4 regions of the Paenibacillus sp. FSL K6-3182 genome follow, and region 2 is predicted to be linked to each of the others. Evidence: riboswitches for the same ligand, from Rfam matches in the RefSeq annotation. Region 2 holds a riboswitch; each other region holds the start of a gene.
What was found. A riboswitch is a leader RNA that binds a small molecule or an ion and turns the genes downstream of it on or off. The one in region 2 is predicted to bind cyclic di-GMP.
Positions count from the first base shown of each region.

Region 1: another riboswitch for cyclic di-GMP. It lies ahead of MHH56_RS02575 (hypothetical protein); the one in region 2 lies ahead of MHH56_RS05515 (EAL domain-containing protein).
Region 3: another riboswitch for cyclic di-GMP. It lies ahead of MHH56_RS08655 (anti-repressor SinI family protein); the one in region 2 lies ahead of MHH56_RS05515 (EAL domain-containing protein).
Region 4: another riboswitch for cyclic di-GMP. It lies ahead of MHH56_RS30810 (SpaA isopeptide-forming pilin-related protein); the one in region 2 lies ahead of MHH56_RS05515 (EAL domain-containing protein).

Region 1 is NZ_CP150265.1:570,654-578,982, forward strand. It holds gene galU (UTP--glucose-1-phosphate uridylyltransferase GalU) at 1-115, shown strand, start outside; gene MHH56_RS02570 (acyltransferase) at 269-1,342, shown strand; cyclic di-GMP riboswitch class I at 1,888-1,972, shown strand; gene MHH56_RS02575 (hypothetical protein) at 2,328-3,062, shown strand; gene MHH56_RS02580 (copper amine oxidase N-terminal domain-containing protein) at 3,087-4,046, shown strand; gene MHH56_RS02585 (S-layer homology domain-containing protein) at 4,146-8,329, opposite strand, start outside.
Region 2 is NZ_CP150265.1:1,267,595-1,275,923, forward strand. It holds gene MHH56_RS05495 (RtcB family protein) at 1-704, shown strand, start outside; gene MHH56_RS05500 (nucleotidyltransferase domain-containing protein) at 972-1,754, shown strand; gene MHH56_RS05505 (methyltransferase domain-containing protein) at 1,795-3,060, shown strand; gene MHH56_RS05510 (metallophosphoesterase) at 3,066-5,651, shown strand; cyclic di-GMP riboswitch class I at 5,768-5,853, shown strand; gene MHH56_RS05515 (EAL domain-containing protein) at 5,938-8,329, shown strand, end outside.
Region 3 is NZ_CP150265.1:1,988,544-1,996,872, reverse strand. It holds gene MHH56_RS08675 (aldolase) at 1-42, opposite strand, end outside; gene MHH56_RS08670 (paeninodin family lasso peptide) at 133-270, opposite strand; gene MHH56_RS08665 (asparagine synthase-related protein) at 364-2,301, opposite strand; gene MHH56_RS08660 (helix-turn-helix domain-containing protein) at 2,632-2,964, shown strand; gene MHH56_RS08655 (anti-repressor SinI family protein) at 2,979-3,140, opposite strand; cyclic di-GMP riboswitch class II at 3,159-3,240, opposite strand; gene galE (UDP-glucose 4-epimerase GalE) at 3,439-4,485, opposite strand; gene MHH56_RS08645 (beta-1,6-N-acetylglucosaminyltransferase) at 4,558-5,460, opposite strand; gene MHH56_RS08640 (right-handed parallel beta-helix repeat-containing protein) at 5,564-7,870, opposite strand; gene MHH56_RS08635 (oligosaccharide flippase family protein) at 7,921-8,329, opposite strand, start outside.
Region 4 is NZ_CP150265.1:7,036,719-7,045,047, forward strand. It holds gene MHH56_RS30800 (helicase-related protein) at 1-1,443, opposite strand, end outside; gene MHH56_RS30805 (hypothetical protein) at 1,639-2,100, opposite strand; cyclic di-GMP riboswitch class II at 2,346-2,427, shown strand; gene MHH56_RS30810 (SpaA isopeptide-forming pilin-related protein) at 2,518-4,038, shown strand; gene MHH56_RS30815 (response regulator transcription factor) at 4,204-4,908, opposite strand; gene MHH56_RS30820 (sensor histidine kinase) at 4,940-6,100, opposite strand; gene MHH56_RS30825 (stalk domain-containing protein) at 6,177-8,329, opposite strand, start outside.

The sequences.
Region 1 (8,329 bases), 700 kb from region 2:
GACTGTTGAGTATGCGCTTAGGAGAGAGGATTTAAGAGAAGCTTTCTTAAATTATATATTAGAGATAGCCTCTAATGAGCGGGAAGCTCAATTGGAAAATAGTTTACTTGAATGACCCATAGTGTGGATTAATGATTAACGTTCGATATAATGATAATACAAAAGAATCAATAAAGCTCCTTTTAACTTTAGTTATTTAATCAATTAACTAATAACACAATATTAATAAATATGAAAGGAAGAGAGAGTGGATTAACATATAGAGGTGATGGAAATAAAAAAACGATACTTAGAATTAGATTTTATTAAAGGGATCTCTATTATTGCTGTTATATTAATTCATACTACAGCCATACTCATTAGTCAAGAAACTGATGAATTTTCCCAAATAACTGGAATAATTATTAATCAAATCAGTAGGTTTTGTGTACCAGCATTTCTTTTTGTTGCGGGAATACTAGCATATAATAGTCTGTTGAAAATTTCCTTTATTTCATTTATGAAAAAAAGAATAGTTGAAATTATTATTCCTTTTATATTCTGGAGTACAATTGGTTTGTTAGTATGGGGAGATATTTCTATTCGTAATGTCATTATAACTTTTATTTTTGGTTTTGGGCCATTTCATCAGTTATACTATATACCTGCTTTATTTCAAATGTATTTAATTTCTCCGTTTAGGAGCAAAATACTAAAAAGTAATTTTAGTATAATAGTATTATTTATACTTACGATTTTATTATTTTCTTTTTATCAGATAAGTTCATTAAATCTATTTGGACTAAAAGAAAGTAGTACAATTAACTTGGTATTTTTAACAGCTTTCTTTAGTTGGATATTTTATTTTTCACTTGGATTAGCTGTGGGGAAAAATTATCAAAAAGTAAGAGATGTTATAAGCGGTTTCTCTTTTAGGAAAATTATTATTTTTCTAATAATTTCAATTTCCCTTGTTTTATTAGATAGTTATTATAATTGGTCTTTTACAGGTGAAATAAAAAGTTCATTATTGAGTTATTTTCGTCCGGTTGTCTTAATTTATTCAATTTCGGTTATTTTATTTTTGTTGAAATTAGGTATACTGAAAAATCAAAAAATTATCATATCTATTAACGATAAGTCATTTGGTATTTATTTAACTCATATATTTGTTTTAAATATATTTCAATTGGTCACTAATGGTATTTTCTTTAGAAACTTATTAGGAACAATTTTCTCTTCTTTAATAATTTTAGTTTTATCATTTTATTTATGCTTATTACTCGAAAAACTACCGTTTAGGAGTATAACATTAGGTCGTTCCATGATTAAAAAAAAGGTTCTTAAAGAGGGGGGGATATAATAAAAAGATATTATTCTACTTTAAGTCCTTGAGATGATAGTTGTGGGAAAAAAGTAAGAATGAAATCGCACTTGGAAAACAACAGATCTTATTTAAGGTAGTCGTGAGCATACGCTCCAACTATAGGATGTACAGATGCTTAGTAAATTATATTTATATATATTCTTTAACTCCTTACTTCTGATCTATTGCTCTCTAAGTTATAGTGAGGATAATAATACTTCTTTTTTTTTTTGTTTAACGGAATAAATGTAAACAATGAATGAAATGGATAGGCGTAGAAATAATGAGAGTATACTCTTTTTGTCAGTATTATTACAGGATTTAGATGATTGATTTACTCTATGAAATCAAAGGAAGATAAGATGAGTTCATAGAGGCTGGATTTAACTACCTAGAATTCCTTGGCACATCATTACAGGAGTTTCTTACCTATATCGGAAAAATATATTAAATAATGTTATTTGTTTGAATACTAAGTGAATAACTCTACACTTCCAAAAAACTTTGTTACCATACCATTAAACAAAACAACCGCATAACCCACACGATAAAGGCAAAACCATTGAAAAGTGGTGACGCAAAGCTAAAGGGGCTTATCTTTTAAAAGACTGCCAGCCAGCTACCGAATATCGTGCCTCCCGTCGTGGTTTATGTGAAAATGGAGGTTATTATTATGTTCATGCGCGCAAACGTTGTACGTGAATGGCATCAGCTCTGTATGGGATTCAATGAATTGCTGTGGGAAGATTGCTTAGATGAGAAAAAGCGCATGGAGATTTATTTGAGGATTGTTTATCACAAAAATAAACTAGCAGCTGTCTCATGAACTAGCACGAAGGGCGTCGTTAATAGATCTGAAAACGCTATATCCGCAAGCTGACGCCCCGTCACTATGAAGCGTCAGCTTTTTTATTTTAAAAATCTAAGAAGGAGATTCATATGCAATCATTGCTTCTTTAGTGGATCATATGAAACCAAAACAATGAAAAAAACGAACAAAACACTAATGATTATCGCAGGTGCTCTCGTTGTTATCGGTATTGTCATTTATGGAAGCATGAGTCTCTATTCGAAGTTAAATCAGGTAGATGAACTGAATGGGCGTATTGAAGAAGCTGCAGATAGTAATACAGGACAAGAGTCGCCGAATATTACGGAGCAGCCAGATGAACAACCTTCTAATCAGACAGATCAGACTTCAGAACCTGATGCTACTCCATCACAAGAGCCTGATCTAGTTCCAACGACGCAGCCAGATGAAGTCCTTAAACCTAGTCCGAGCGCAACTTTGCCGCCAGATGAAGCGTCTAATATTGTAGACAAGGGACAAAAGCCGGATAAGGGATCTACAAACTCCGAAAATAAGTCCCAGAAGAAAAAAGAGATTGATGCATCGGTTACAGCAAAGCTGGAAAAGCTGAAATCTTCGTGTCAAGCAACCAGCAATAGCTTGGTTAAGCAGATTGCGAAAGAGCTTAGCGGGGATGAAGAAGCCACACTTGCTACTATTCAAAGTAAATACCTGAATAAGGTATTTTCTGCGGAAGCCGATTGTGATGCCAGGTTTAATCAATTAATAAGCAATGCCAAGAGCGAGTATAAAGCAGCCGATCTAGGTGAGCAAAGCTTTCCGGATTGGAGCGCGCAATACGAGAGTGCGAAGGCTGGTGCTAGAGCCAATGCGCTTGCAGTAATTGCAAACTCGCTAAACAAGTAAGCTTTACTATTCTGAGGAGGCTCTATGAAAAAGTCACGTATTCTATCTATTTTTCTGGTTGTAATGATGTTGTCATCCATACTTGCAACCGCTGCATCCGCAGCAACCGAAACAATTAAGACAAAGACACAGCCCATTAAGCTGCAATTTGATGGACAAGCGCTTAAACTGCCCGATGGACAATACTCATTTATTCATCAAGGAAGTACATACGTACCGATTCGTTATATTTCTTACGCATTGCTAAAAACAGTGAATTGGGATGGGGCTAAAGCGACGATCTCCGAGCCAACAGAGAAAGAACTTGCAGCGCTGAAGAAGCAATTGCAGAGTGCTGCTACGGGCAGCCAGAAGCCACAAACGAGTGTTACGATTGCGATACAGCCAGTGAAAGCAACTCTTGTATTCAATGGAAAAACAAAAGCGTTGCCAGCTGGTCAATCCCTCTATGCCTATAAAGGCTCGATCTATGTGCCCATTCGTTTCTTGTCAGAATCAGTAGGCACGCAGATTAGCTACGATCCGGTGACGAAAACAGTTAGCGGTGAGTCAGCAGCATACCGAGCTGAGCAAGGCGGCGGTGGAGTCGTTCTTCCAGGCACGGGTGGCGGAACTGGAGGCTCTGGTGGTACAGGCGGTACGGGTAATACCGGCGGTGGTGGCGTACCAGTTAAACCGACGTATGAGCAAATTACGGCAGAAGCAGAGAGCAAGCTTAATGCGCTGAAAGAAAGCTGTAAGGTAACTCTTATGGATATTGGATTGCAGTATGTAGCGACAACGGATAAGACGGTTCAAGCCCAGCTTAAAGCTAAGGGACTTCAAGAAGTAGACAATTGCTCTGCAAAATTTGAAGTTATCATGACAGATACGAAAGCTAAGCTGACGACGAATGGGTATAGCACAGACGTTCTTGCTTCCTACAGAGAAGCCTTTAACAAAGAGCTTGAAGCAGGAAGAGCTATTGCAGAAGGTTTGATGTAGCATTACTTCTATACGGATATAGTTTTAATTAGCCTAAAAGAACAGAAAAGAGGCAGTAGTGAAGTCTAATTGACTTCTCTACTGCCTCTTTAGTTTGTGTTATTGACCCGTGTAAATGCGGTAGATAAGTGCTGCCGCTTCCGCTTTGGTCGTGGTTTGGTTCGGCTTATAAGTACCGTCTTGGTAGCCTGTTACTAGCTTCTGCTGCTTAAGAAGTGCAACGCCATCTTTTGCCCAGCTGGCAATAGATGAGCTGTCCTTGAAGCCTTTAAGCTGTTCAGTGCTTGCGCTAGTTAGTTTCTTGCTGTTGAAAGTTGTAAGTGCTCTGGATAAGAGTGTAGCAATTTCTTGACGTGTAATTTCTGCTTTTGGTTCAAAAGCAGTTGCCGATTTACCTTGAATTAGGCCTTGTTCGTAAGCCACAGCGATTTCATCGTAATACTCGCTATCCTTAGCTACGTCTTTGAATGGGAGGCTCAGGCCGGTTCCATCAAGACCGTAAGAGCGAACGAGCCATGCAGCGAATTGCTCGCGTGTTACTTTTTTGCTTGGACTAAATGTAGTCGTTTGATCAAGTACACCTTTGTTAAGAAGGCTATTTACAGCTGTCGCTGCCCAGTGTGTTGTTGCGATATCCGTGAACGTTTGGCCAGCCTTCATAACTGTGTATTTACTGAAATGTCCACGATTTACGTTAACGGTTTTTGTAATCGGATCATAAAGACCGCCTACAGGCTCCCAAGTTAACGTTTTTTCATTCAACAAGTAAACGGTAAGGTTAGCTAGATCCGCTTCCGAGTATTTAGTCGTATCAATATTGGATACATCAAATGATACTGGAATTGGTTTGTTGAATGCTTCTACCTTCTTGCCATCTACCGATGCATTAAACTCCATAACAGGTATGTTTGCTACTTGCTTGGCTGAAGTTGGAGCAGTTACGGTTAAATTATGCACGACTTCTGCTGCTAGTGAGATCGTTTGGCCGCTAGCTACGTTTCCGAATGTTTCTGGTTCAACAGTGAAGCCGACGTTGCCCATTGAGAGCTTAAGTCCAGCAAGACCGCTATCCTTCACAGCTTGGTAAATCTCAGAAGGCAGATCAGCAGCGAGTTTAGTGACGTTCTCGCTTTGTTTTGGAATATTAATGGTTAAAACTGGGTTGATGCTCGTTGCTTTGTCTGCTCCGACTGCACCTGTAAGGTCTCTCATCGTTTCATCCAAAGCTTTTTTTGTTGTTTCTAGCTGTTGTCCGATTTTCTTCGCATCAAGCGATGTCGTAAGCGCATTGCCATCTACTTTGACATCCTTGTTGTCCAGAGTGACGGTTGCAGCTTTTTCTACTGCTTTTTTACTAAGTGAAACAAGCGAATCTTTAAGTGCATCGATCTGTGCTGCATCTATGTTACCTAGGTTTTTCAGAACAGAAGCAGTGTCCTTGATGATAGCTTTAGCTAGTTCGATCGCTTTCGGACCATTCTCAACTTGTTCAAAAGCATATTTAGTATTGTTAACCATCTCTGTAATAGTTGCCGCTACTTTAGCTTTCTCACTAGCTGTTTGCATAGATTCAAGCAGTTTAGATGCCGAAGCAAGGGTTGCTGATACATTCTGAACAGACTTTTCAGCTTCTTTGCTATCCTTAACATCCTTGACTGAGTTAACAAGACCGTTAATGAGATCCGCTGCTTTGTCAGCTTTGTCTTTATCGGACTTGCTGTTCTCTAGCAGATCTTGTAAACCTTTATCTACATTTATTGGTGTTGGAGACGGTGTTGGGATAACTCCTGGTCCAGTTCCCGGTCCAGGTCCAGTGTCTGGAGTCGGTGTTGGTTTCGTTTCCGGTTCTGTAACTTCTTCACCAACAGTGCTCACTTTAATTTTTTTATCTAAGGTGAAGGTTCTACCTTCTAGTGTAACGGATGCGGTTACCGTATATTCGCCGTCCTCTTCAATATAAATCCATTCAGGAAGGTTTCTAGAATCTGAGTTGTCAAAAATAACTATTCCTCTGCTATTTTTAACAACAATTTTTGATTTCTCTGGTAAAATATCCTTTGAACCTAAGCTCGAGCCATTATTAAATATAATGAATTCAGGAATACTGTACCGTTGAATCTCATCACCTTTATCATTAACCAATCCTATTTTTAGAAATCTTTGGTTGTCGGTGACCGTTAACTTACCTGTACTGTCTAGCCCGAATATATCAATTCCTTTAAGAGTAGATGTTGTAATTTCCGTTTTGGAACCAGCTTTCAGCTCTTCCTTTTTAAGATGCACTTCATATTGATATTGCTTTGAGCCGTCAAAGCCGTTTATAGTGATATTGACGTTGCCGGGTGTCAAATTAATTGTGTTATTGTTAATGCTGGAGTATGCATAGCTTCTCAGCTTGCTTTGTTTTTCTGTAATATAGTCAACATATTCAATGGTAGCATCTCCAAGGACTTTTACTTGAGCAAGCGTGCTTGAGTCGTATGGAACGTCAAGAGTATTCACATCTTGATCAAACACAACATTTTCTAAATAAATGATGTTGCCTTCGTAGGTTCTTGCTACTACGTTATAAGTACTCTTTGTTGCATAGAAACGGTTCTGTCCTTCCTGGTTATTGTCGATAACAGAAGGAATATATGAGACACCAGGAATTTCCTTACGTGCGATGATCACTTCGTCCATTTGCTTAGTTAGATTTACAGTAGATACCTGTTGCATAGGAATCCTTGCATCAAGTACAACATTAAAGTCTTTGCCTGGTTCGGTCTTCACGGAGCCGAGCATATAATAACCAAATGGTGAGCCACTATTGTTGCTATGCATGTTCACTCGGCGGACAAAATCCAAGCTTACAACAGACGGAGCGGAAACGATCATATAGCTGACTGTTTCATTTTCAAATAGATAATCCTGTTGCTGGTAAACGCTGTCGCCAGTCTGAATACTTGCAAATACGTGAGCGTTCTTCATAGGTACTCCACCAGCTACATTAATCTTGTCGCTTGTTTCAGGCTTATCTAGCCCAGAAACACGTATGATTGCTTGATTTTTAGGATCTATGGCCATTAGATCAACTGTTTTATCTAAATAACCAGTCTTGCTAAACGTTAGTTCATTATGTGAACCTAAATAAAGGTTTGATAAGACTATGAGACCATTGGGATCTGACTTACTTGAATGCTCTTCACCATATAGAAACAGTGAAACACCTTCAACAGGTGTGCCTACCTCGCCTGATTTGTGTTCGCGTACAGTAAAGGACAACTTTTCTACTTCTTGAGTTGTGATATAAGGCTTGTTGACCATATCTACAAGTTCGCCGTTCTGGTCGCGAATTTCCACACTAAACTCGTGCTTTGGCATTACAGTAATCGTATTGCTGCTAAGCTCATTCCATGTTGATTGATTACTTCTTTGCATAATTTTTATCGAATAGTTTCCTGTTTCTGTTGGAAGAAACTCGGTTTTATAGAGTCTAGTTAGTTTTCCGCCTTGCAGTTCGTGAGACCAATTCAGATAATTATATTCAAGATATGTTTTATCATCTTTTAAGATTATTGTCTTGATTTCACTGTATGGGTCAACGATATGACCATTCTCGTCCTTTAAGTATGCAATGAGTTTGAAAGTTTCACCTAGAATAAGATCAGTACGATCTTCTAAAACTCCTCTCTTTTCTATGCCAGCATTTACTTTTGCGGCAATGCTTTTACCGGATTTGAACGAATAAATATTATCCGTCGGTGTAAAGTAGGAATCAAGAATAACCTCGTCATTATTACTGTTAATCCCAGCGTTTAGCTTGTAAATTTGTTTATTCTTCTCTACATATAGCTGATTGTTGCTCGCTAAATTAAAGGTTTTCTCTTGAAAATTGTATTTGTTGTTTAAATAGGCAATTCGAAGAGAAACTTTGTCATCAGCGGTTTTATGCTCAGCCGCGATATTAATTGCAGAGAAAGCTTCTTTTTGCAGTTGATCTGAAAACGTATGAGTAGCTTGATCTGTGTCTAAAACATTATTTACAACTGCTTTATCACCGTTAGGAAGATTAAGGACAGCAATAAATTGATAGGCTTTTCCCTTGGCTACATATATTGAATCTATATTAGAGAGAGATTGTGAGTAATATCGATTAAGTTGTTTGAACCCGCTATTATTCACGAGGCTCAACGATTCTATTGCTACCGGCTGATTGTCCCAGCTATAAGCAAAAGATTGTTTGCTGTAATCAGCAGCATTGAGGATGATTATTTTGCGTTGCTCCTCTGAAGCAGTAATGA
Region 2 (8,329 bases):
CGGTCAGTCAATATTGCAGCACGGACATTGCCAAAATGATGCGTCAGGAAGGCATAGGCACCGCGGATCCTAAGCTGCTGTATGCGCCGTTATCCCATCCGCTCGGTCAAACGTATGTCAACCTCATGTACTCGGCCTTGAATTATGCGGTCGTGAATCGCCACCTGATTGCATACGCTGCCTTGGAGGCGGGCAAGGATGTGTTCGGCTCCAAATTCGAGCTGCGCACGCTGTATGATCTCATGCATAACTACGCATGGGAGGAAGAACAGGATGAGCAATCCTATTTCATTCATCGCAAGGGTGCAACAAGAGCGCTGCCGGCAGGACATCCGGATAACCCAGATCCGTATCGGAGCACGGGGCATCCGGCGCTTATACCAGGATCGATGGGCACTGCCTCGTATATTATGGTCGGAAGTGCTGCAGGGAAAGCGAATCATTATTCCATCTGTCATGGCGCAGGACGAATCAGGTCACGGAACGCAACGAAGCAGCTCGTATCGGTAGAAGAGGTCGCTATTGCAATGCGTGTAGGCACGGATGATGAAATCGTCGTAAACCAGCGCTCTATGGAGTCGCTGGTCGATGAATCACCGCAGGCATACAAGGATGTAGATCAAATCATTGAGAGTGTAGTCGGAGCGGGGCTTGCGCAGGTCGTAGCGAAATGCAAACCGTTAGCTGCTGTCAAAGGAACGTAAATAAAGGAAAAGAAGGGGGACGAGGAGAATGTTTAACCAATATCTAGAAGTACAGTTAGTTAACGTAAATGATGAACGGCACAATTCTTTTAATCGAAGCAAAGAGAATAGCTCCACTCCTCGGACCCGTTGTTTGGTATTTGAAGGGAAGCGTGTACTGACCTCGTGTTAGCTGCATTGCTGACTGTTCTTTTTCCTAGACTATGGACGATCTTGTCCATGGTCTTTTTTTTTTGCAAGAAGAAGCTGAGTAAAGGAGTGTCTAGAATGACCAAAATACATGAAAATATTTTGCTGGAACTGGGTAAAATCGAACGGGAGGAACAGGTTCGCATCGTTTACGCGTGCGAATCAGGAAGCAGGGCTTGGGGTTTTCCTTCTAAGGACAGCGATTACGATGTCCGATTTATTTACGTCAGGCCGGTGGAATGGTATTTATCGATATTTGACAAAAGAGATGTAATCGAACGCCCTATAAGCGATCTTCTCGATATAAACGGCTGGGATTTGCGCAAAGCGCTTAATCTGTTTCGCAAGTCGAATCCGCCGCTGCTCGAATGGCTGCAATCACCGATTCCATACTTTACGAAATACTCAGTAGCCAAACAAATCCGAAGCGTCTCTCCGTTATCTTTCTCGCCGAAGTCATGCATGTACCATTATCTCCATATGGCTAAAGGGAACTACCGAGAGTATCTGCAAGGCGAGCAAGTGAAAATAAAAAAGTATTTTTATGTGTTAAGGCCGATTCTTGCTTGCGGCTGGATTGCGAAGTACAACTCGATGCCTCCAATCGAATTTGATCGTTTAGTAGAGGCGCTTATTCCTGAGCAGAGCGAGCTAAGGGCTACGGTTGAACAATTGCTGCGCAGGAAAAAAGCGGGTGACGAGCTCGATTATGAGCCTAGGCTGCAAGTTATTAATTCCTATTTGGAGGAGCGAATGGTTCATTTTGAACAAATCGCACTCGAAATGGGTCAAGGGGGAACTGCGCAGGACAATCAGCTTGATGACTTGTTCCGCAGAGCATTACAAGAGGTTTGGGATTAAATAGTGTTGCTTTTAATTGATAAGTAAGGGGAAGTTAAGGATGGCTATCGTGCAAGTGAAATCGACGAACCCAAGCTTTTCGTTCGTCATTAGAAAAAATCCGGGGTCAGGCATGCTGCTGCGCGCTGTTCGCAAAGGAATGGCCTACGGCTGGTATACCGATGAAGCAACCTTCAACGTTTATTTTAAGGATGCTGACAATGAGGTTTCATACAAGCAGCATAGGCAGGACCAATTTGAGTACCTCAATGTATCGCGATATAATACGCCGCTCTTTGTACTGGGAGCGATTAATGAATTTTTTGCAGCGCCGCTTAAAGCGCAGCATTCGAGTGACACGGAGCAATACGAGCATACCTTCCATATCAATATGATTCATATTGAGCTCTTGCGTTATATTCATTTTTTTGAGAAGCATCTTACCGACTATACATTTGAAGCTGTACACCTGGCGCATAAGAGCTATTCGCTTACCATTAAGACGCATAAATCGTTATATGAGCTTATGCATGTCGTTAGTGTGCTTTGTCTCTTCCTTTCGATGTTCAGCGACGAATACATCGATATTTCTGATGATGTGTTGATTAAATATGTGAAGAGTATCCAAATTATCGACGCACCCTTTTATATACGAAGCTTGTTTGCCCGCAATTTTCTAGCTTCAAGAGACCGGTTCAAGAAATATAAAGAAGAGCTGGAGAAAACAGATCGTTATGCGGTTCAATTGGCCTTCGGCGGGACGGCTCAGCAGCGGAGAAGCTATATCGGAAGCGTGCTTCCGTTCAATAAGGCCATTCTCGACGTTGGCTGTGGAGAAGGTTTCTATGCGATTCCATTTGCATCCAAGATTGAAGATAGCTACTACGCGGTTGATATCCATGAGCCGCTGCTAGAGGTGGTAGAGCGAAAGGCGAAAGCAAAGGAACTGGACAACATCGCTAGCTTTCCTTCCATTGAACATTTTCTAGAGGCTTATAACGGCGAGCAGGTGGATGTCATTTTGACCGAGGTTATTGAGCATATGAGTCTAAATGAGGCAGCTGTTCTGATACAGCAAATATGCGAACATGTTGATTTTGATTATTTTGTGCTGACAACACCTAATGCAGAGTTTAATGCTTATTATGAGCTGGAAGACTTCCGGCATGATGACCATAAATGGGAGCTTGGACAAGCTGAATTTCAAGAGTGGCTGCTCGAAACGATTAAAGATCAATCCGTGGAAAGCCAATTTGTCGCAATCGGCGACGGAGTGAATGGTATACAAACGACGCAGGGTGCGATTTTGCGGAAGAGGAGAGAGTAGCGTCAATGGAAATGAGAACGAGAGTCCATACGATTTTTATGCTGATTGGCACGACGGAATGCGGGAAAACAACCTTTGCAAACGAAGTGCTGATGCCGCAGCTGCGATTTAGGGATGACAGCAAGGGCATGAATGCGAACGTGCAATATATTTCATCCGATAGCATTAGACAAGAGCTTCTAGGCTCTGATTATGATAAATATGATCAAATCATGCTTGAAGCGAGCGATCAGGCTTTCCGCCTTTTGTTCGAGAAGCTGCGGCTGGTCACTACTTTCCCCATCAATGCGGAATTTGTTGTCGTGGATACAACAGGTTTGTCGGAGGATTTCCGGGCGAGAGTGAGGGAGGTTGCAAAGGAAAATAACTACAACCTTGAAGTCGTGCTGTTTGATTACAAGAAGCGGGATGATTATTATTCATCGGAGCGTTCAAAGAAACTGATAACGAGCCACATTAATCGTTTGCGCAAGGACGTGCTTGGTTCGCTCTCGAGGGAGAAATATAGCAAAGTTCATAAAGTGCGGGCTAAAGATTTTTATTCCCCTATGGATAAGGTTGCGAATCCGGATTATAAGATTATAATCGAGGATGCTGCTGAGTATTTGGATGTTTTTTTACCGCTGGACCAGAAGACGATAATCGTCGGTGACGTTCACGAATGTGTGGATGAGCTGAAGGCTTTGCTCGTTAGCCATGGGTTTCAACTAGAGGGCAATGTACTGGTTGAGACAGGAAAGGTCAGCGGTACAAAAGTATTGCTCGTTGGAGATTGGATCGATAAGGGAAGCCGCACTAAGGAAATCATTGATTTCCTATATACGAATCAGGATAAGTTTTTGTTTGTGCTTGGCAATCATGAAAACTTCGTCCATAAATTTATGCGTGGTGAAATCAAAGGTGTGGAAGAGGAGCTGCTGCATGCCTACTTCGATTCCACTGAGGTGCTGAGAGGCGATGCTGAGCTTCTTCAGAAGTTTAATCATCTCGTATCCTTGTCGAAGCCTCTCTACAGAATAGTAGGAAAAGCAGGACCATCCTATTATGTGACTCACGCGCCATGCGAGAACAAATATATTGGCAAGCTGGATGTGAATTCGATCCGTCATCAGCGCAATTTTAGACTCGACCGATCGGCGCCGATTGAAGCACAGCTTGCGTTTCTGAAGCGGGATGCAGCAGGAAACCAGCCGTATCATGTTTTTGGACATGTGTCTGCTAAACAAGCATTTCGGATCAGAAATAAAATCCATTTGGATTCAGGCGCAGTTCACGGCAATCTGCTAACCTCGGTTTCTCTGTCGATGAAGCCGACTTTCAAATCACAGAAATCGTCAATAGCCAGCATGGAAGGCGAGCTTCCTGCTCTCTTCAAAGAGGAACGCAAAGTATCGCTGCAGGAGCTGGATGATGATGAAGCCCGCAGATTGCAGTATTGCTCGCGCAATAAAATTAACTTTATCTCAGGAACCATGTCTCCCGCAGATAAGGATGAAGCGGCGGGTGAGCTGGAATCGCTGAGGAAGGGGCTGAACTATTTTGTGGAGCGCGGTGTGAAAGAGGTCGTGCTGCAGCCCAAATACATGGGATCACGCTGCAATGTTTATTTGCATGCAGATATCGAGCAATGTTTTGCAGTGAGCCGCAATGGGTACAAAATAAATAAGGTTGACCTGACCGCTGTTTATGAGCGACTGCTGCAAAGATTCGGAAGCTACATGAAGGAAAACGATATATCGATGCTCCTGCTGGATGGCGAGCTTTTGCCATGGGAGGCGCTGGGAGAAGGTCTCATCGAAAAGCAGTTTAAGCCTATTGAGAAGGGGCTTGAGACAGAGCTTGCTTTCCTGAAGGCGAATGGATTCGAGGAAGCGTTCGGAAAGCTTGCGCATGATTTCAAGGAAAGTGGTTTTGAAAAGGATCAGTTTCACCTTAGCAAAGGGGCTATTAATGAGAAATATGGCCTAGCCGTCTATCAAAATTTTAAGCATGTTCATTCTATTCTTGAGAAAAATAGGCCAATTGACGAGCATATCAAAGCATATGAAACGTATAAGAGGCAGCTGGAACTGTATGCCGAGGCAGGGGAGCTTGAATACAAGCCTTTTTCGCTGCTCAAAATCGTATACGTGGACGGAAGCGAGCAGCTGCCAGCGTGGAAAACCTCTGAGATGTATCAATTCCTCACTGACGATACATTCATCACGCTTGTGCTGTCTGATGCGGAGAGCTATGAGCTTGCAGAAAAATATTTTTACACGCTTACGGTAGACAATCATATGGAAGGTGTCGTGATTAAGCCCGAGATGTCTCAGCCGTACACGGTTCCCTATATGAAAGTGCGCAATAAGGAATACATGTCTATTATTTACGGTTATGATTATAGATTTCCGCACAAGTACAATAAGCTCATCAAGCAAAAAAATATTACGCAAAAGCTTCGTACATCATTTAACGAGTACCGGCTAGGACAGCATATGCTGGCGATTCCTTTTGCTGAAATTGCCCCGGAAAACAATGGATATCAAGCGGCTGTTGCGAATCTTTTGTTTGAGGTTGCCAAAGAGAAGGAAATCGATCCTAGATTGTAAAACATCAATATACCAAACCTCCCATAATGGGAGGTTTTTCTACATCATTCGACCTATTATGAAATTGGTTATGGTATATATCGGAATAATATGGAATACTGGTATATGTAAAAAGTCCTAGTAAAAAGCAAAGTTGTCGAAAGACAATGACGCAAAGCCAACAGGCCTAAAGGAAATTTCCAAAGGTGGCTGGGTTGCCAAAAGGATGAGTGATAACATACCTATATCCTCTCCTTAAAAACTTCAGGTTACCGCCTACGTTATGAATAAGAGGGGATATTTAGCAATGAAACAAATGATTAAACGTTTTAATGGCAATGTTAATGTTGGTAGTTTTAATATTGTTCAAAAGCTATCTAATTTAGGTTACTGGGAGTTTGACCATATTCGCAGAGAAGCATCCTGGTCGAATCAAATGTTCGAAATATATGGTATGAAATCTGATTTCTCGATGACGATTGAACAATTTTTTGAGTTCGTGCATCCCGAAGATCGTGAGCGCGTTAATGAGCAGTTCCACCTTGCAATTGAATCAAAAAAGGAAAGCGTTTCCGAGTACAGAATCGTTCGTCAGAGCGGTGAAGTTAGATATGTGGTGGAAAACATTACTTTCATACGGAATGCCGAAAACGAGATATTGTTGACGATAGGCATGATTCAGGATGTAACGGAAAATAAAAAAATACAGCATCGCCTCACAATCGAAGAGCAGCTTTATAAATCGATATTTGAAAACAACCCTGACGCGGTCTTTTCTTTAGACGCACAAGGGCGTTTTTTGTCATGCAATTCAGTGCTTGAGCAAGTTTTTGGATATACGAAAGAGGAAATTATTAATGATAGTTTTCATAAATTTGTAGATGCCGCAGCGCTGGATAAAACGATTCAATATTTTGAGCAAACGGTCAAGACGCGGAACCCTCAAAACTATGATACGACAGGCATTACGAGAACAGGGCAAACGGTCGAATTTAATGTGACCAATATTCCAATCATTATTAATAAAAAGCTTATCGGTGTCTACGGCATTGCCAAGGATATTACGCAGCAAAAAATGATTGAGCAATCGTTGACTGAGACCGAATTAAAATACCGCAGTATTGTCGAGCAATCCATTGTCGGTATTTTTGTCGCGCAAAAAAACAACTTCGTTTATTCAAACGATCAGCTCAATAAAATGTTTGGTTATGACTCCTTGATCGGTATGGATATTATTCAGACGATCCATCCGTCAGACCGTGAAGCCGTCGTTAATCAACTAACGAAGTTACAGGAGGGGCAGTCTTTATCTAATTTCTGCCACAGAGCCATTAAACAAGATGGGACGATTATTCATTGCGAAGTGCACTATAATCAAGTGTCAAATATGGGAGAGCAGGCAATCGTTGGAGTAGTCCTTGATATTACGGATCGGAGCAAGGCTGAGGAATTAAATCAATATTTGGCTTACCACGATTATTTAACGGAGATGCCAAATCGCAGAATGTTTGAAGACCAGCTAGATAAGCAGCTAAGGGTAAGCGAGTATTTTAAGCAGAGGCTGGCGATCGTGCTGATTGACGTGGATCGTTTCAAATATGTAAATGATACGCTGGGGCATCCAATTGGGGATGAGTTGCTGAAACAAATCGCCTTTCGATTGATGAGCAATTTACGTGATGGCCAAACCGTATTCCGGCTTGGCGGAGACGAATTTGCAATTATTATAGCTGATGTAAAGCAGCAAAACGAAATCAAGGATATGGCAGCTACTATTATTAAGCTTATCAATGAGCAATTTTTGATAGAAGGATATGAGCTGAATGTAACCGCAAGTATTGGAATCAGTCAATCGCCTGGCGATGGGAGCTCGGTGGAGCAGTTGATGAAAAATGCAAATGCGGCTCTTTATCATGCGAAGTCCAGAGGCAGCAATCAATCACAGTGCTATTCCGCTTCTTTAAATGTGCAATCATTCAAATTGTTTTCACTCAGCAATGATTTGCGTAAAGCGCAGGAAAGAGGAGAGCTATTCCTGCATTACATGCCACGCGTACATTCGCAAACGATGGAAATTGTTGGCGTCGAGGCACTGCTGCGCTGGAATCATCCGGATTGGGGATTGGTTGCTCCGTCTGAATTCATACCGATCGCAGAGGAAACGGGGCTAATTGTATCGATAGGAGAATGGGTGCTCCGCGAAGCCTGTATGCAGCATAAACGGTGGCAGAGCTTAGGCCTGCCTTCGGTTACGCTGTCGGTTAACTTTTCGGTGCAGCAGCTTCTTCAGCAAAATATATTGCATACCATCGATAAGATCATCGAGGAGACAGGAATTTCCCAAGATCGATTGGAAATTGAAATAACGGAAAGCTCCTTTATTAGCAATGAGAATGCGGTGACTGAATTGCTGCTGGAGCTGAAGAAAAGAAAAATCAAAGTATCGCTTGATGATTTTGGAACCGGCTATTCCTCTCTTTATTTGTTGAAGCGCTTGGCACTCGATACGATCAAAATTGATCGGTCATTTATCGAGGAGTTGATGACGGATCGTAGAAATAAAAGCATTATTGAATGCATTATTCAATTGGCTGGCGAACTTGGCATGCAGGTGGTGGCCGAAGGTGTTGAAACGAAGGAGCAGTTCAACTATTTACGCGATCAGCGATGCGATGAAATCCAAGGTTATTATTTCAGTC
Region 3 (8,329 bases), 720 kb from region 2:
CAAACCAAATGCTTTATAACCTTCCCTGACCTTTGTAATCAACAGACATCCACTCCATAAAAAGATAATTAACATTCAAGCCCTTATATAACAAACATACAAGGGCTTGAAGTTTAACTTACACAATTGCGATTAGCTATAACGGAGGTCTGGAACGGGAGTTCCAGTTGGGAATGTTGCATCCAAACGAGTACCCACTTTAGGACTAGCTTCAGTCATTTTGACTTCCAGAACTTGTAGTTCTGGCTTGATCCATTGCTTCTTTGACATATGTATCACCTCCTTAATGATGTTTATCACTTTTGTATCCATGAAACCAATCTAGCTTTCCTAGTAAATTAGAGTGATGCTATGAGTAGATGGTTAAAAATGTCGTTTAAGGAATCGATACACAATTACACTTCTCATAAGGGCTCGCAAACCTTCATCCTCTGCTAGATTTGAATCCGCCTTTTTTTTAAAACGTAACAATGCTCCTTTAACCAGGTTGCCATCTACAAGAGACATCATTCTATCATCTTTGCTCATAGACTCTGCCTCTTCGATAAACAAATGCCAATCTGGTCTTATACGATGAAGCCAATCCAAACCCTGAACGCCGCGAACACGCTGGTTGAGCCTTACGTCATCCGGTAAATAATTTTCAGTTGCTCTTCGAATAAGAGCTCGATCTAATCCCTTATGAACATATTGATCCTCTGGTACCGATAAGCAAAACTGGATAACTCTACTATCATTTGACGGATCACGACTCCATAAAGCATTAGGTAACGAAAATTTTGATGTAACTGTATTGGTAGCATTCCAGTATAATGGATTCTCAAAATGTTCTCTTCTTATTTTATAAATGTTCTGCTCGACTAGCCAACCTGTCTGGTCCATTCCATGCTCGCGAAGTTGATCAAAAACTTTAGTTTTCGTTGCAAAATCGCTATTTATAATAGGTCCAATAGAAGGCTCTTGATTGATATGTAATCTGCTAAGTGCTGGAAAAGCCATTTTACTCAAAACAGAAAATACTCGTCCACGCCCAGTCCCCATATTTCTGCTAAATGCCTTTACTTCGTTATGTAAATGAATCCATCTGAAACGTTTTAAGAGACGAGAGTAGTTTTCGAGGGCATCACCCCAAGAAATGGACAAGTTACCTCGCGCACCTGTTAGTAATATGCCAATGTCTTTCGCCGCAGCTTGTTCGAATATGCCTCTTATCCAAAAAGAGTTCTCAAAAAATTTATAAGGCATTTCTAATGTCTCCAGAAATGGATCAATATCTGAAAACGAATTTCTATCTTTAAAGTCAAGATAGTTCGCTTGAAACCCACCAACATACTGGACAGTTGAATTAATATAGGGTGATTCATTAGCAATCGTTTGACGAGAGGTATAATCGTCAAAATCGCTTGGAGGAACATAACTGAATGTATGTATTTCTTTATTTATTGGACGAAGGGCTTTAACTGCAAAACTAACTACTGCTCCTGAATCCAACCCCCCACTTAATTGTGAACCTATTTGTTTGTAAGTGCGCAATCGTGCATTTACTGACTGTTGAAATACATCCCTGAATGCTTCAACATATTGTTCGTCCGTTTTGAAGCGAAGTTTCTTATTTGCCGTTAGCTTAAAATATCGCATGACCTTTACTTGACCATTAACCAATGTCATGCAATGAGATGGCGGCAATTGCAAAATATCCTTATACACATTTTGTGTAACGTCAACAACATCAATTACTGTGCTGATAGCTAAAAACTGTGCCATCCATTGCTCATTCAGACGTTTATGAACATCTGGCAGCTCTAACAGTGGTTTCATCGTCGTACACATCGCTAACCGATTTCCATTCCAGTGATAATACAAAGTTCTGCAACCAGAAAAATCTCTAGCAGCAAATACTCTTTGCTCTCTTTCATCCCATATTACAAAAGCAAAATCACCGATTAGATACTTGGGTGATTCAACACCCCATTTTGCATAGGAGAGTAAAATGAGCTCTGCATCAGTCATTTGCATTCTACGATCAAGGTGTACGTTTAGTGATTCAAATAATTCATTACGGTTATCTATAATTGCATCGGCACTTATGACTAAACGTCTTTCTGAATCATAATAGGGATTGCATTCCCCGACAGACTCTGGTGTAATCCATTGATTATGGCATCCAACAAACACATTGTTCTTATTCCATGCTTGAGCTGTATTGCAAGGAAACCGCGATAATTGCTGCATCAGTCTATTCCCCTGATCTAACACATGGGCTGTCTGATCAACTTCATAAACGACTGCTATTGCGCTCATTCGTGCCTCCGATTTAGATAGCCAGCGTGTTCTTCAATCGAACGAGATGCGAGCATCATTGAATGTCTTTTAGTTCTTAATAAAGAACATATTTGAATAATACACTTGAAAACGGACGTTGTCAATCGTTTTTTCACCAAAATATCACAAAATAAAACGAAACATCGTTCTTTTATAAGAACAACATTTCGAAATGGGTTTAACCTTATTTTTTTCTAATTTAGACGTCATTTTATTTTTTATTCGTTAAAACTTACAAGCTTTCGCAATTAAGAATTATTCGTTATAATAGTGTTAGTCTACAACGAAGAGATAACGGGGGAGTTTGCTATGATCGGAGAACGTATTCAGATGCTGCGCAAGAGAAAAGGCCTATCCCTAACGGAGTTGTCGCAACGGGCAGGCGTCGCAAAATCTTACTTAAGCTCTATTGAACGAGGGCTCCAGCAAAATCCTTCGATTCAATTTCTCGAAAAGGTAGGCGCAGTATTAAACGTAACGGTTGAAGAATTTTTAAATAGCGATGAAAATAATGATCGTAAAACAAGCAATCTAGACACCGAGTGGGCCGATCTAGTTCGAGAAGCAATGGCTTCTGGCGTAAGCAAAGATCAATTTAAAGAATTTTTAGAATTCAATAAATGGAAAATAAAGCGCGAGTAGCGCTTTATTTTCTTTTATACGGCTGTTTCTTGTATATCATCTTTCTTGCTTTCTTCAAGACATAGTAATACCTTTCTAACATCTTCCTTGCTAAACCCCAAAGAACGTGCATTCATGATTAATGCTACCCATTCCATATCTAAATCCTGATTATCCTCTGATTTTGTAAGTACCATTTTCCCATGTCCCCCATTCAATTTGGGACGGTTGCACCACTGACTCCATGCGTTTAAGGTGCCCAGATACTAAACGCATTTCAACGTCTCCCTATGCTTGTCATTCGTTTATAGATGTATTATAAATCACTCTAATTGCGTATGCTGTCGCTTCCTGTCTCACAAAAATGAAAGATAATTACATTTTTTGTCGAATTTATTTAACGATTGTTAAAGGGAGCGGGGGAAGGAAATAGAGCCCGCTAGATCAAATTAGGAGCTCTAAAATGTTGCTTCATTAACAGAGCTATCCGGTATATTATTTTGCTGCAAGTTCAGATTTCAACAGTGTATCTTCTTCATATCCATTCGGATTTGAAAATTGCCATCTCCACGTATCGCTGCACATTTCTTCTATTCCTTTTGTTGCAAACCAATTCAATTCTACATTTGCCTTCAACGTATCTGCATAACAAACAGCAATATCGCCAGGTCTGCGGTTAACGACCTCGTATGGAATGCTTTGCCCAGTTACCTTCTCGAAGGCTGCAATCATCTCTAACACACTGTAGCCATTTCCAGTGCCAAGATTATATATATTCACATTTGATTTTCTACTCATGTTTTCCAGTGCCTTTACATGCCCCTTTGCTAGATCTACTACATGAATGTAGTCTCTCACTCCAGTGCCATCCACAGTTGGATAATCATTTCCAAACACATGTAACTGCTTAAGCTTGCCAACAGCTACCTGCGATATGTAAGGCATTAAGTTGTTTGGCACTCCATTTGGATTTTCTCCAATTCGACCACTTTTATGGGCGCCAATAGGGTTGAAATACCTCAGGATCGTTATTCCCCAGCTGTTATCTGAACTAGCTAAATCCAGTAAAATTTGTTCTAGCATGAGCTTAGTCCGGCCATATGGATTTGTTGCTGAGAGCGGTGAGTCCTCAATAATCGGAACATGTTCGGGCCGTCCATAAACAGTAGCCGAGGAACTAAATACTAATTTCTGAACACCAAATTTCTTCATGACTCCACAAAGAATTAATGTGCTCGTTATATTGGTATGATAATAAGATAAAGGCATTTGTACAGACTCTCCGACAGCCTTTAACCCGGCGAAGTGAATAACGGCATCAATAGCATGATTCGAAAATACATGCTCGAGTCCCTTTTGATCCATAAGATCCATTTGATAAAAGGTAAAGGATTTATTTGTAATCTCTTTTACCCTTTCTAAAGCGATATAGCTGCTATTAGAAAAATTATCAACAACCACTAATTCATATCCCGCTTCAAGAAGCTCAATGCAAGTATGACTGCCTATGTACCCCGCTCCGCCTGTTACTAAGATTGCCATTTTATTTACCCCTCTCAATAATTCTTAATAAAGAACAAATAAATCAAAAAAAATACCTCTCCGATGCTAAGCTCACATGCATACCTTTTCGCTGTAATAATTTATCATTGCTACATCTTCTCTTTCATCGAATTTTCTCGCAAAGTATTTATTCGATTTTTCAATAGAATCAATATCTTTAAAACTTAAGTTTATGGGGTGATTACTATTGTTATATTCTTCACCCCATTTTAAATAAGTTAAATTATCATTAGCGACCTGATCCGCATATTTCGAGTTCATAACTAAGGTTTGAAAAAACCATTCATCTGGGCACAGAGCGTTTTTGAAATATTGATAATACCATTTGTTCTGGTCAATAAAATCTATGATAAATCTTGCAACTTCAATTGGTATGCAGAACCATGAGGAGCCATGATACAACAAATAATTGTTAGGCATTAACTGGCGGTTAGGGAAAAGAACTAAACCTTTCTTATACAGTTTCAGCATTATGCTTCTGAAAACTCTAAGCGGGTGGAATGTATTGTATTGTCTTCTTGCTGAATCAAACCATTTCATATTTACATGTGCAGCAGAAATATCACGATCATGAATAAATTTCGCAGACATAAATATTTTATTGGGATTTTCCATTAAATGAACTTTAAGACCATTTTTAACGAGTAAATCCTGACCGCTCCTTAAGCATACAAAGTCATAATCTACTTTTGAGGTTAATACCTTCCTTAGCAGCATGATCGTTGCATCCACTTGGCTAATATCTCCCCATTTCACATTACAGCTTTCTTCCAACACGTTAATGCGTGGGGATCTATTAATTTTAGGTGATACCTCATCGTAATTTTTTTTATCAATATGAACATATACATCTGCCGTATCGGTTGCAGTCAATTGACTAATAAACGTATTTACTTGGGCTGGGTTTTTATGAATTTGCAATATGTAGGCAGTTGAGGGTAAAGCTGACTTCATTAGTTCACTCCCCTTAATTCTCAATAACGAACATTATATTTTAAAATAGTCCCTGTCTCAACTTGTAAGTGACAGGGATCTATTCTTTTTTTAAGGTTAAAAGCTAGCTGCTGCTAAGATCAGTGTTATCAATCAATCGGACATATGGGGCGGTTCCTGTTACTGTTACACCGCTAAATGTAGATTTAGCGATAGTTACGGATTGATTTTGCCGAATCCAATTTAAATTTACTTTCGTGTTTTCAAGATAAGATTGTGAAAATACAGCTTTGTTCGTATTGTCCGACTTGCCAATAGCTGAATTTATAAAGGTGGTGCCTGAAACGATTGAATTGCCATCCACCGCGATACCAGAATTTTGTAGCAACGATGATCTCAGCGTAACTTGCCGAGTGAACTTTGCATCGGTCGAACCAAGCTGAACGTCACTTGCTCCCATAACTGTACTTTTAGCTCTAATAAATTCACTATTGCTAATGTGAGAAGCCTCAAATTTTGCAGAGCCTTCAATAACCGTCATGCCGTTAATCATGTTTGGGCGTCCTACATAATCTTGAGGTACGTTTATTAAAACATCGTAATTCTTTACCGTAACATTTCTAATGACAGCACCCGCTGCTAAAATATTGAAATTTCGTGCTAAAGTATTATCATTGCGCCAGTCTCGTTCTATTGTGATGTTGGACAAATAACATCTGCCGTAATTAAATCTGCTAATGTTAAATCCAGGCTGGCCAGCGTCTTTAATAACAACCGGTGGACCTCCCTTCGTTTCAGATACCTGAAATGCTACGGAAGAGATATTTACTGTGTAATATAATTTATCAATGCTAATTCCTGTCGGAACCTTGCCTACCCATTGTTCAAATGATATTTGTGCTCCATTGCCCATGCCATGTGGGGTACTATACGTAAAAGTTCCTGTAGTCACATTAACTGCAGGTGTCCCGAAATAGCCATAAACACTGGAGCCAGTAACCGTACCATCTTTAATTGCACAGTTTTGTACGACTGCCCCTCTTACATCATTAAGCTTTAAATTACCCCTAACAAATACAGCGCCATTCACGAAATTATCACCTTGCACACTTAAATCACAATCGATAAAAGTATTGTTTAAATATTTTACTAACGGATAATTAGAATAGGAGCTTATACCTCCAACATTTTTCCCTTCAAAGCTATTTCCAACAAAACTGATGTTAGTGCCATCAACATTGACTATATGCCCTCGCGCATTACTATAGATATAATTGTCTGAAATATAAATTCTATAATTTAGTTCAAATCCTGAAGGATTAGTCGCAGATTTAACTGGTATATTGGTTTCACTTACTTGCGATTCAATGTCAATTCCGAACATAGGAGATGTACCATTTCGGAAATTTGACGTTACCCCATCATCATCAAAACCAATATGATGAATATGATTGCGATAGACATGCACATCGTTTGAACCGCACAATGAAATCCCTTGCCTTCGGCAATGATGGATATTGGTATCATGAATAAGGATCTGGTAACCCATCTGCTCCTGCGTGTACAATGATGGATCATCATAATATTGCTCCCAGCTTGAATAAATCCCATCACCTGTACAATTAGAAATTTCAATATTGCTTATCTCTATTTGATTAGAACCGAGAACACTAACCCCGTAACCCTTCTCATGAGTATAAGCTACATTGTCAACCTTACCTCGAAGCGCGCTAATCTGACTATCCGTCAATGGGGTAGGTAATAAGATGGCAAATACCATTTTGTTGTTTTTACTTACATCCTTATCCTCATTTAAAAGCCAACCTCTTCCGGCTGGATTTGCTGGAGCAAAAGCACCGTTTGTTCGAGAACCTACAAAAGTCGCCTTGGACACGGTATCTTTATATTGATAAAACTGATAGCTGGATGCATTTACACCAGTCATGCTCCATAATCTAAAATTAGTTAGAAGTCCTGGATGCTCGTAACGATCAAGTACATCGCTTCTGATCCAGTTAGGATTATTGTTCAATGTACCGTCAGCATTAATTCCGCCTCTAGTAAAATTCACATAAATTTCATATAAATGTGTCTTCTTGTCACCAATTAGTTGCCCACCTGACAACTTGGCATCACTAATCGCCTTCATTTCAATAATTGAGTAACTCGGTGATGAATTCGTTTCCATTTCGATGGCGCAGCCTTGTTCCAACTCTAGATGAATACCGCTTACTAGTTTAATAGCAACTAAGGAACTAGGATCCATTCTGACGCAATAAACCCCACTAGGAAGAACGATATGCTGATACCCCTCAGACTTGGCCCATACTATAGCATCATTTATGCCTTTAGTCGTTGAGGCTGCATTCGAATTGTCATTGCTTATATTGAAACGATCAAGCTCAATTCGGTATGACCCATATTGCTGCATAACTTTCACCTCCGTTTTACTCTTAACATATGTAGCTTGTCAGAGATAGGTTACTTAGTTCCGCCAACTTCCATATGACGCTTACGCTTAAATGTCTTATGGTAAACATTGCTGAAGTGGGGGACTTTATGCAGCAAAGCAAGTACAACACCATATAAATACTTAAATTCAGCGGTACGGTGAAAAAATACAATGTATATTATATTTACAAGTACGAAGCAAATGAAACTTTGAATAATTAGACCTATTATAGTATTTGAAGGTACAATAATAATAACTCTACTAGAAATCAAACATGAAATCACACCAATACATGTATAGTAAACATAACTACTGTAGTATCTTCTTATAGGCTGATTGAATACCTTCTTATAAACTAACATAGGTGTATACCAAAAAGGGATCGCTAATGCACTTAACACTGATCCTGCAAAAATACCGGCAATCCCCCAGAACTTT
Region 4 (8,329 bases), 1.8 Mb from region 2:
TTCCCAGCGCTGCTCACTACCGCCGTATAATGTTACGACTGAAGCTTTAGGAAAAGCTTTCCGAATACGCGGGTCAAGCTCGATCACCACGTCACGGCGCGGTGTGGCAATAAGTGCCTTTCCGCCGCGCAGCAGGACAGACTCCACAAGCGGAAAAATCATCTCCGTTTTGCCCGCTCCTGTTACAGCCCAAAGAAGAAACTCTCTCATCTGGCGCTGCTTGTCCCGCTTTGACAATGCCGCATCTATCGGCGGCTCTTCCACAAACTGCAGCGCCTTGGCTGCTGCAGCTGTCTGCGCAGGGCTAAGCCCCCATTTATCAAGCCGCTGTTCATACGTCAGCGGCCTCAACCCCTTACCAGAGCCGCGAACCGTCGTCTCTGCCCAGTTCAACCCCGCGCGCTGCCCCGTAATAAGCAGCTCACATTCCCGGCTTCGCCCCATCCCAATGCACGCCATGCAGTAGGCGCAGTGCCTCCCGCACGCTGCACATGCCGTGCGGTGCATTTGCGCCTCGCCGCTCCCGCAGCGCAAACAGCTGCGCTCCCGCCTTCGGCGCCCCAAAGCGTCCAATCGCCCGCCACCCACGGCGGCGATTGATCCGCTCAGGCGCACCTGCCCGAGCAGCGAAGCAAGCTGGAGCAATTCTCTCCAGCTTGACGCGGCACCGGGACAGCTTGCGCTAGACAACAGGGCGTGCGCCTCGCTTCGCAAAAGCGCACGTCCCTGCAGCATACCCGCGGCAAGCTTCGCTCCTGCCGCGATCGCTCCCAGCTCTCCAGCGCTATAAACTCGCGCTTCCTCGCCACCCACACGCTTAGCGCTGCTACGCTTTTCACCATTATTCGCAAGCGCTGCTCCTCCGATTTCCCCAACCACAGCGCCCCTTACCTTCTCCCACCTCTCCACTAAACCAAAAAGCCTCTCTATCGCCAACGCTCCTTTCCGCTTCCCTCGACTACCCAAAAAGCGCCAACGCCCCCCCAAACTAATCTTGCCATTATGAACTGCTTGCTCTACTCCACCACTGTATTTCCGATAATTTCTCTCCAGCTCGCTAGATTTCTGATTACTACTATTCAACCCGCCAGTTGCTTCATCTTCACCTGCCTCATCAGCTCTTGCTTCCTCCGCACATGCGGCCAACAGCTCAATCGCCTCATGATCAGCATTTCGTCCTCCTTCATTCAAGCTTTTACTCGCACCGTTTCTGCCGCCACTGCCATGTTTTATAGCCGCATTCCAAAGCTCCACTGCAACGCACGCATCCCCGAGCGGCACTTCTTCTTTTAGCAGCCATCCCTCCTCTGCGATCTCGTTGTTCAAGAATCCTGCTTCACCAAACGCTCCATGCATCCAGAAGTATTTATCCACCATTGCCTTGATAGTCAGTCGAGCCTGCCAGCAGCCTTTCACTTTCACAACATACAATTGTGCCTTCATCTCTATTCGCTCCCTCGACACTTTATAGAACTGACTTCATTATTCATCTGTTAAGTTAACTACGGCCTCTCCCTTCCCTGACAAAAGGAGAATGGTGTTGGCAAGCACGGTAAACAAAAAAAAAGCACACCCAACAACGCATTTGCGTTATTGAGTGTGCTTCACTCCGACTATTTCATTACCGTAGAGTATATACTAAAATGGCATTTTCGACAAATCTGTCGGATTTTGCAAATCAATTAGCACCGCATGATCGGAAAGCGACACAACTCCTTCTGCCTGGAGCAGCCATAGCAGCTGAGTTCCATCCACACCCTCTGTTTGAGAGCGCTTACCGTCTTCGCTTCCAGACAACGGATTAGATCCATTAGAGTGAATCCTGACCTCATCGCCCCTTCTAGCTAATCGTTCAACAATAGCCAGTGTCTCCTCTGTAACTCCTTGATCTACGATGGTCAAACGAACGTTTTTCCCCATTCGCCGAGAGAAAGAAAACAGTGAACGTACATACCATTCCATATTGTTTTGCTGGACATCAGCAACGAGCACATAATGCTTGCTGGATTGCTGGCGCCCTCGCCAAATTCGATACGCCAGATGCACCGACAATGCAGCCAAAGCATAACAGCCAATAACAAGAAGTAGAAGTTCAAACATGGCGGCCACCTCCTCTTTGTGACACTATATGCCATGAAGAGCCCACTGGTTCCGCAATCAAGGGACAAGGTGACAAAATGTGTGTTATGCCAAAAATATATCCTGCTTTATGCTGATTATTAGTCATTTTCTGACAAAGAAACACCCTTGAGCAATTTCCAATACATGTTATCATTTTAATATGAAAGCATGCATATCTAACTGGTGCACGCATATAGAAAGGGAGAGTGGATTTTCACAATCAAAATAACTAGGGAAGCGATGAAGTATAATCTACAATTGGACACTTGGATTATATGGAGCTAGTAGTGTAACCGGCCCTCTTGGAACCCCACTACGTATCTAAGAGGAGAGTGAAAGATGCGTTATTTTAGGAAAAAAATCAGTTTAGCCCTGGCTCTGTTATTAATTTTTTCGTTGTCGCTTAGTTCCCTTGCCATGGCGGAAGGTGATAGCAATCAAAGTACGAATGCTGCGGCACTCGGAGATGAGAATAGCTGTCCACAGTATTCATCGGATCGCAAGGATGTCATTGCCACGCATTCCAATATCGTAGTCAATAATAACGGAACAGCTACCGCTACGTTCCAGACGCTAAAAGATTGTGTTAGAGTCAGCTTCTCCGGCTATGAAGGCCCTGCTGACTGGGCACCTGGACCCGGCGATACAACCATTCCATACAACAAGCAAACATTTTTTGAGGGACAGTCTATTATATATCCAAAAGCAGGTACTTACTCCGTTACGATTAACATTCCAAGATGCTTGCCTTATCAATTAGATATCTATAGCGGAGATTTAATTAAGACATTGGGTCCCGGCGCTCACGGTGACAAAATTTTAGCATGGAATCTAAAGCTTTCGAACAGCTGTACGGGCAATATCATCATCAACAAATTTTTAAATAATGTCGAAGGGGCTCCTCATGTCGGCATTACCTTCGAGCTTTGGAAAGACGGTAAATTATTCAAAAGCGGCGTTACCAATAGTGACGGTATTTTGCAATTCAACGAATTGCCTATCGGCACCTACACATTAAAAGAATTAACCTTAGATGGCTTTACCACCGATTTAGTGGCTACCCAGCAGATCGTAGTAACCACAGATAACTCTGTGCGAAAAGCAGTTATCAATACGGCTAAGCTCAAACTTGAAACGGCCTGCTCCGCCGACCCGAATAAAACAAGAGCTTGGAAAGTAACCAATGAGAGTAACATTGAGGTTTCTTATTCATGGGAAATTCCAAATTCCACTCAAACAGGAAACGGTGTAATTCCTGGAAAAGGTTCCGTAAGCTTTTCAACAAATACGGAGCTCGTCAACCCAACTGATCCACAAGCTGTACCTAATACGCTGAAGATCCATTGGGGCAAGGAGAAAGAGCTTTCACTTGTGAACGCAGGCGAAACCTGCTTTACGCCTACTCCAACACCATCATCGACACCTACTGCTACTCCAACTTCTACACCGGAGACTACGCCTACAGTTACACCAACTTCTACACCTGAGAGCACGCCTACAGCTACACCAACTCCTACACCTGAGAGCACGCCTACAGCTACACCAACTCCTACACCTGAGAATACACCTACCACTACACCAATTTCCACACCTGTGATCACACCTAACTCGACACCTGCTATCACGCCTAGCAGCACACCTACTGCTACAACTACGGTAACGACAACACCTACATCGTCACCTGAAGCAACACCAATCGTCGAAATTGATGATGAAGATCCACCTGTTGGAGGAGTTAATGAAGGTGGGGAAGGCGAGCCGCCAATCGATCCTGTTGTTGCTGTAGATGAAGATCAAGTCCCGCTTGCTACTTTGCCAAAAACAGGCGAAAGCAGTCCGGTTCCTTATTATCTCATCGGGGCATTTGCCCTTTCAGCGGGATTCATTTCTCTTCGCAGACAAAAACAAAGAAAATAGTTAAGATTGTATGTTTCACCACGCACTCTTAGGCTGGTTTTATACAGCTTAGGAGTGTTTTTCTTTTACACAACTATTGCAAGGCAACTTTATATGCAAACAAAAAACCCCGCATCAAACGATACGGGGTTTTGTTCGATATGTAAGTAATGATCAAAAAGGCTACTACAGGGTAACCCATCCATATTTGATCGATTGGATAACAGCTTGCGTACGGTCATCAACTTCCATCTTTTGCAAAATACTGCTCACATGGTTTTTAACCGTCTTTTCGCTAATGAATAAAAACTCTCCAATGAGCTTATTGCTCTTGCCCTCTGCCATAAGCCTTAAAACCTCTGCCTCACGGCGTGTTAATGGGCTCTCATCGCCAGCAACGAACTTAACTCCCGGTTCCTGAGCAGCTGCAGCACCTGAGACAATTCCCATCTCATCCAAATACGTCATACGGCGAAGCTGGTTAATGAGCTTGCCTGTCACTTTAGGATGAATATAGGCATGACCTTGGACAACGGAACGAATGGCGTTAATTAGCGATTCTGCCTCCATATCCTTCAGAAGGTAACCTGTAGCCCCTTTACGAAGGGTTTCGAATACATAGCTCTCATCGTCGTGGATAGATAAAATGATAACCTTAACATCAGGAAACATACTTTTTAATCGTTCAGTCGTCACGACACCGTTCTCTATAGGCATATTAATATCCATCAGGACAATCTCAGGAATGGTATGATTGCAAAACTCCAAAACTTGAATGCCGTCACCACACTCGCCGATAACTTCAAGATCGTCTTCCATATTTAGAATCCGCTTAAGTCCTTCACGAAACAGCTGGTGGTCATCCGCAAGTAAAATTTTGATTGTATTCATATTGCTTGCAGCTCTTTGGATCATCATCATCTTACTCCTTTCTAGATTCGGCAGTAGTAGGTATATCTATTATAATTTTCGTCCCTCTACCGGGATTTGAGTCTATATCCATCCTTCCCTCTATTAGCTCAATGCGTTCTCTCATCCCTACCAATCCAAAATGTGCGTTTCGAGTAGCATCCTGCTCGATTAAATCGCTGTTAAATCCAACGCCGTTGTCTTGAATTACGAGTGAAATATGCTGTGGCTGATAGTTAATCTCGAGCATTACATGTGAAGCGCTCGCATGTTTTAGCGCATTGGTAAAAGCTTCCTGAACTAAGCGGTATATCGCCGCTTCCATTGCAGAGGGCATCCGAGCTTCTTTACCTATAAGCTCGAATATGGTATGTATTTTTGTTTTCTCTTCAAAATCCTGAGTGAATTTTCGAAGAGTCGGCACAAGCCCCAAATCATCCAACGCCATCGGGCGCAAATTAAATATAATTTTGCGAATTTCCTCAAGGCCGGAGCGCACTTGTCCTTTTAAATCTACTAATTCTTCCTGCACCATCACAAATTCCTGCTTGATTAGCATACGTTCTGCAATTTCTGTTCGAAGAACGATATTTGCGAGTGATTGCGCTGGACCATCATGGATTTCTCGAGCGATCCGTTTACGCTCTTCCTCTTGCGCCAAAATAATTTTCAATCCCAGCAGCTGCCTGGTTTTGGCAGACTCAAGAATACGAGTAACCTGATTAAGATCACCCGATAAATATTCAAGTACGACATTTATTTGCGAAGCAATCGTTTCAGCACGCTCGATTGAATTTTCTACATTTCGAACACGTTTTTGCAGATCGTCTCGACGTGCTTTTAAGTAGGATTCCTTCTCGCGGTACACCATCAAATCCAGCTGGATTTGTGTAGCCTTTTCATAAGCAGACTTAATGTCATCTTCCTTGTAGCGTACGAAATCTCGGCTCACTTCTGTCAGCCTTATACGCGCACGGCGATAGTCTTGCTCCAGCTGATCAACCTTGTCAATTGTCTTCACCGTTTCTTGAAGGACAATTTCAAGCTCCTGCTCGAGTGATTCTAGCTCCGTACGCGCGGATTCACATATTTCATAAATCTGGTATTTGCTGTCTTCCATCACTTCGATTGCGTTTTTAATGACTCGATTTATATCGACTGTAAGGTGGTCCACTGTAGATCGGCAACCTTTCTATATTAAAGGTTAATCTACTCTATCATACCACAGATTGGATATATTTCGTCCATCGTTAATCGATGGTAATCTTTTTCGCTTTCCCGTCATACCCGACCTTTAGGCCTAGTTTCTCTGAAAATAAACGGACCGGAATGAGCGTCCGATTATTACGAACGATAGGCGTAATATCTGACGATTGCAGTGCGCCATTTAAAATTAGATCCTTTTTGCCAAGTGTCATTTCCATCAGCTTATTGCCGCGAAGAACGGTGACTTGTCCCGTTTTTCCGTCAAATAACAGCTTCGCTCCCATAGCATCGGATACGAACCGGACAGGTACAAATGTCGTTCCATTCAAAACGATGGGTGCTGAATCAAGTGTAATTGCTTTTCCATTAACCGTCGCAGCTGATTTGCCTACAGTCATTACGACCTTAGTTTGTGAATCAACCGTTACGGAAGGCGGATATTGAAGCTTCATATTATCTAGTCCAATAGAACCTGTTGCAGAACGCTCATCCTGCCCTTCGGCGATCGTCACAACGTAAATTCTTTTTAGTTTAACAGGGAATTTCATCCCGACAGAGGATAAATTCATCTTCACATTCTTCCAGCCGCTCCAATCAAGCTGTTTTGCAAGATCGACAAGATGTGCTTTGCCATCCGCATCAAGGAACTCTGCGCGCACCCAGTTCAGGCTGTTATCGCCATAAAGATCAACCGTCATGGAAGTAGGTGAACCCTCAATCGCACGACCGTTTGTATTAAATACTACATACGATGCCTTAGTTCCGGTACCGTTTGTGAAATCATAATCCAGCTTTAATGCTTTCGAAGAAGCTTGTCCTTGGAAATCGGATACTAAGCTTACGCTTCCTGTGGTTGTCGCAGGCGTGACTTGTGATGTAATGGGGTAGGTCGATTTTTCAAAATCCTCAAAGGTGCTCACTGCTTCCCCTTGTGTGAATGGAATCATTGTCGGAAAACCATCATAACGAGCAATGGCATACCCGGTGCTTGTACCTGCGTTAACCGACTGAACAGTTAGGTTGTCGCCACTTCTAGACGCGGTAAATCCAACAAACTCCCACTTCACGGAGTCGGCGCTAAGCTTATATGAATTTCCGTTTTTCAGCTTTACAGTAAGCGGAACAGAAATCGTTGCTCCCTTTGCCAGCACACCGGCACTCGTATCAATGGAGAGCGATGCAATTTGGTCCTGTCCAATCACTTCAATTTCTTGTTTGGTAGAGATCGCTCCTGATTTCACAGTGAGATTCGTTTTACCCGCCTTTGTGGCAGTGAATTCATTGCCTTTGAACGTGCCAATGGCTTTCTCGGTACTCCATACGGCAGATGAATTGTCTACTTCAAACGGGTTATAGTACGTGTCATAGCCTTTTAATGAATACGACGATTTTTGACCGATAAACATAACATTAGCGCCGCTCACAGAAATGCCTTTCAGCGAACCTGCTGGAGCAGTTGTGAATACGCCTATGCCGTTTGCAACACTTCTTTGGGTGGTGCCGTATTGCGTAGGATGCGACAGCTTCAAATCATTTGTTCCCAGTGGACGCTCGATCATCGTTGTAGAACCGCCGCCATCCAGATTGACGCCTTTATATACGCCCAGCTGCAGCATAATTTGCTGAAGCTCCTTCAAGTTTACACCCGTATTCCCGCCGCTGCGCTCACTCGTGATCAGATATACTTTAGTGCCATCCTGTGAATAGCCAACCGCTGAACGAGATGTATAGGAAGAGCCGCTTACTCCTGTAATATCACGTGAGAATGGAGCTACTGCGCCCGCATTGACTAATAGCGTATGACCGCCTGCCATCATTTCAAATGAGTTCGGATCAACCTTCGCTCCTGTCGTTTGCGAAACGAGCGCATAATCCGCATTGATCGTTTGCCCAACCTGTAAATGCTCCTTCACATAATTAGCAGCAAGGCCATGCGACCGGAGTATGTATCCATCAGCAGGTGCTTGACCTGCGATTGCTTTATCGATTGAAATCTCCTCAATTACGCCATTGCGAACTAATACTTCGGTAGGCGTGGAGCCTGAGTTTTTCGGGCGTTCTGTGCCGCCCCAAGCACTTGTATAGATATACATCATATTGACATGGCTATAATTTGAGCCCGTTGTCTCCGGAATATAAGCAGATTGGTTAAGCCCTTCCAGCGGGAAGGTAGAGCCATCTGCTGCCGTTACTTGGC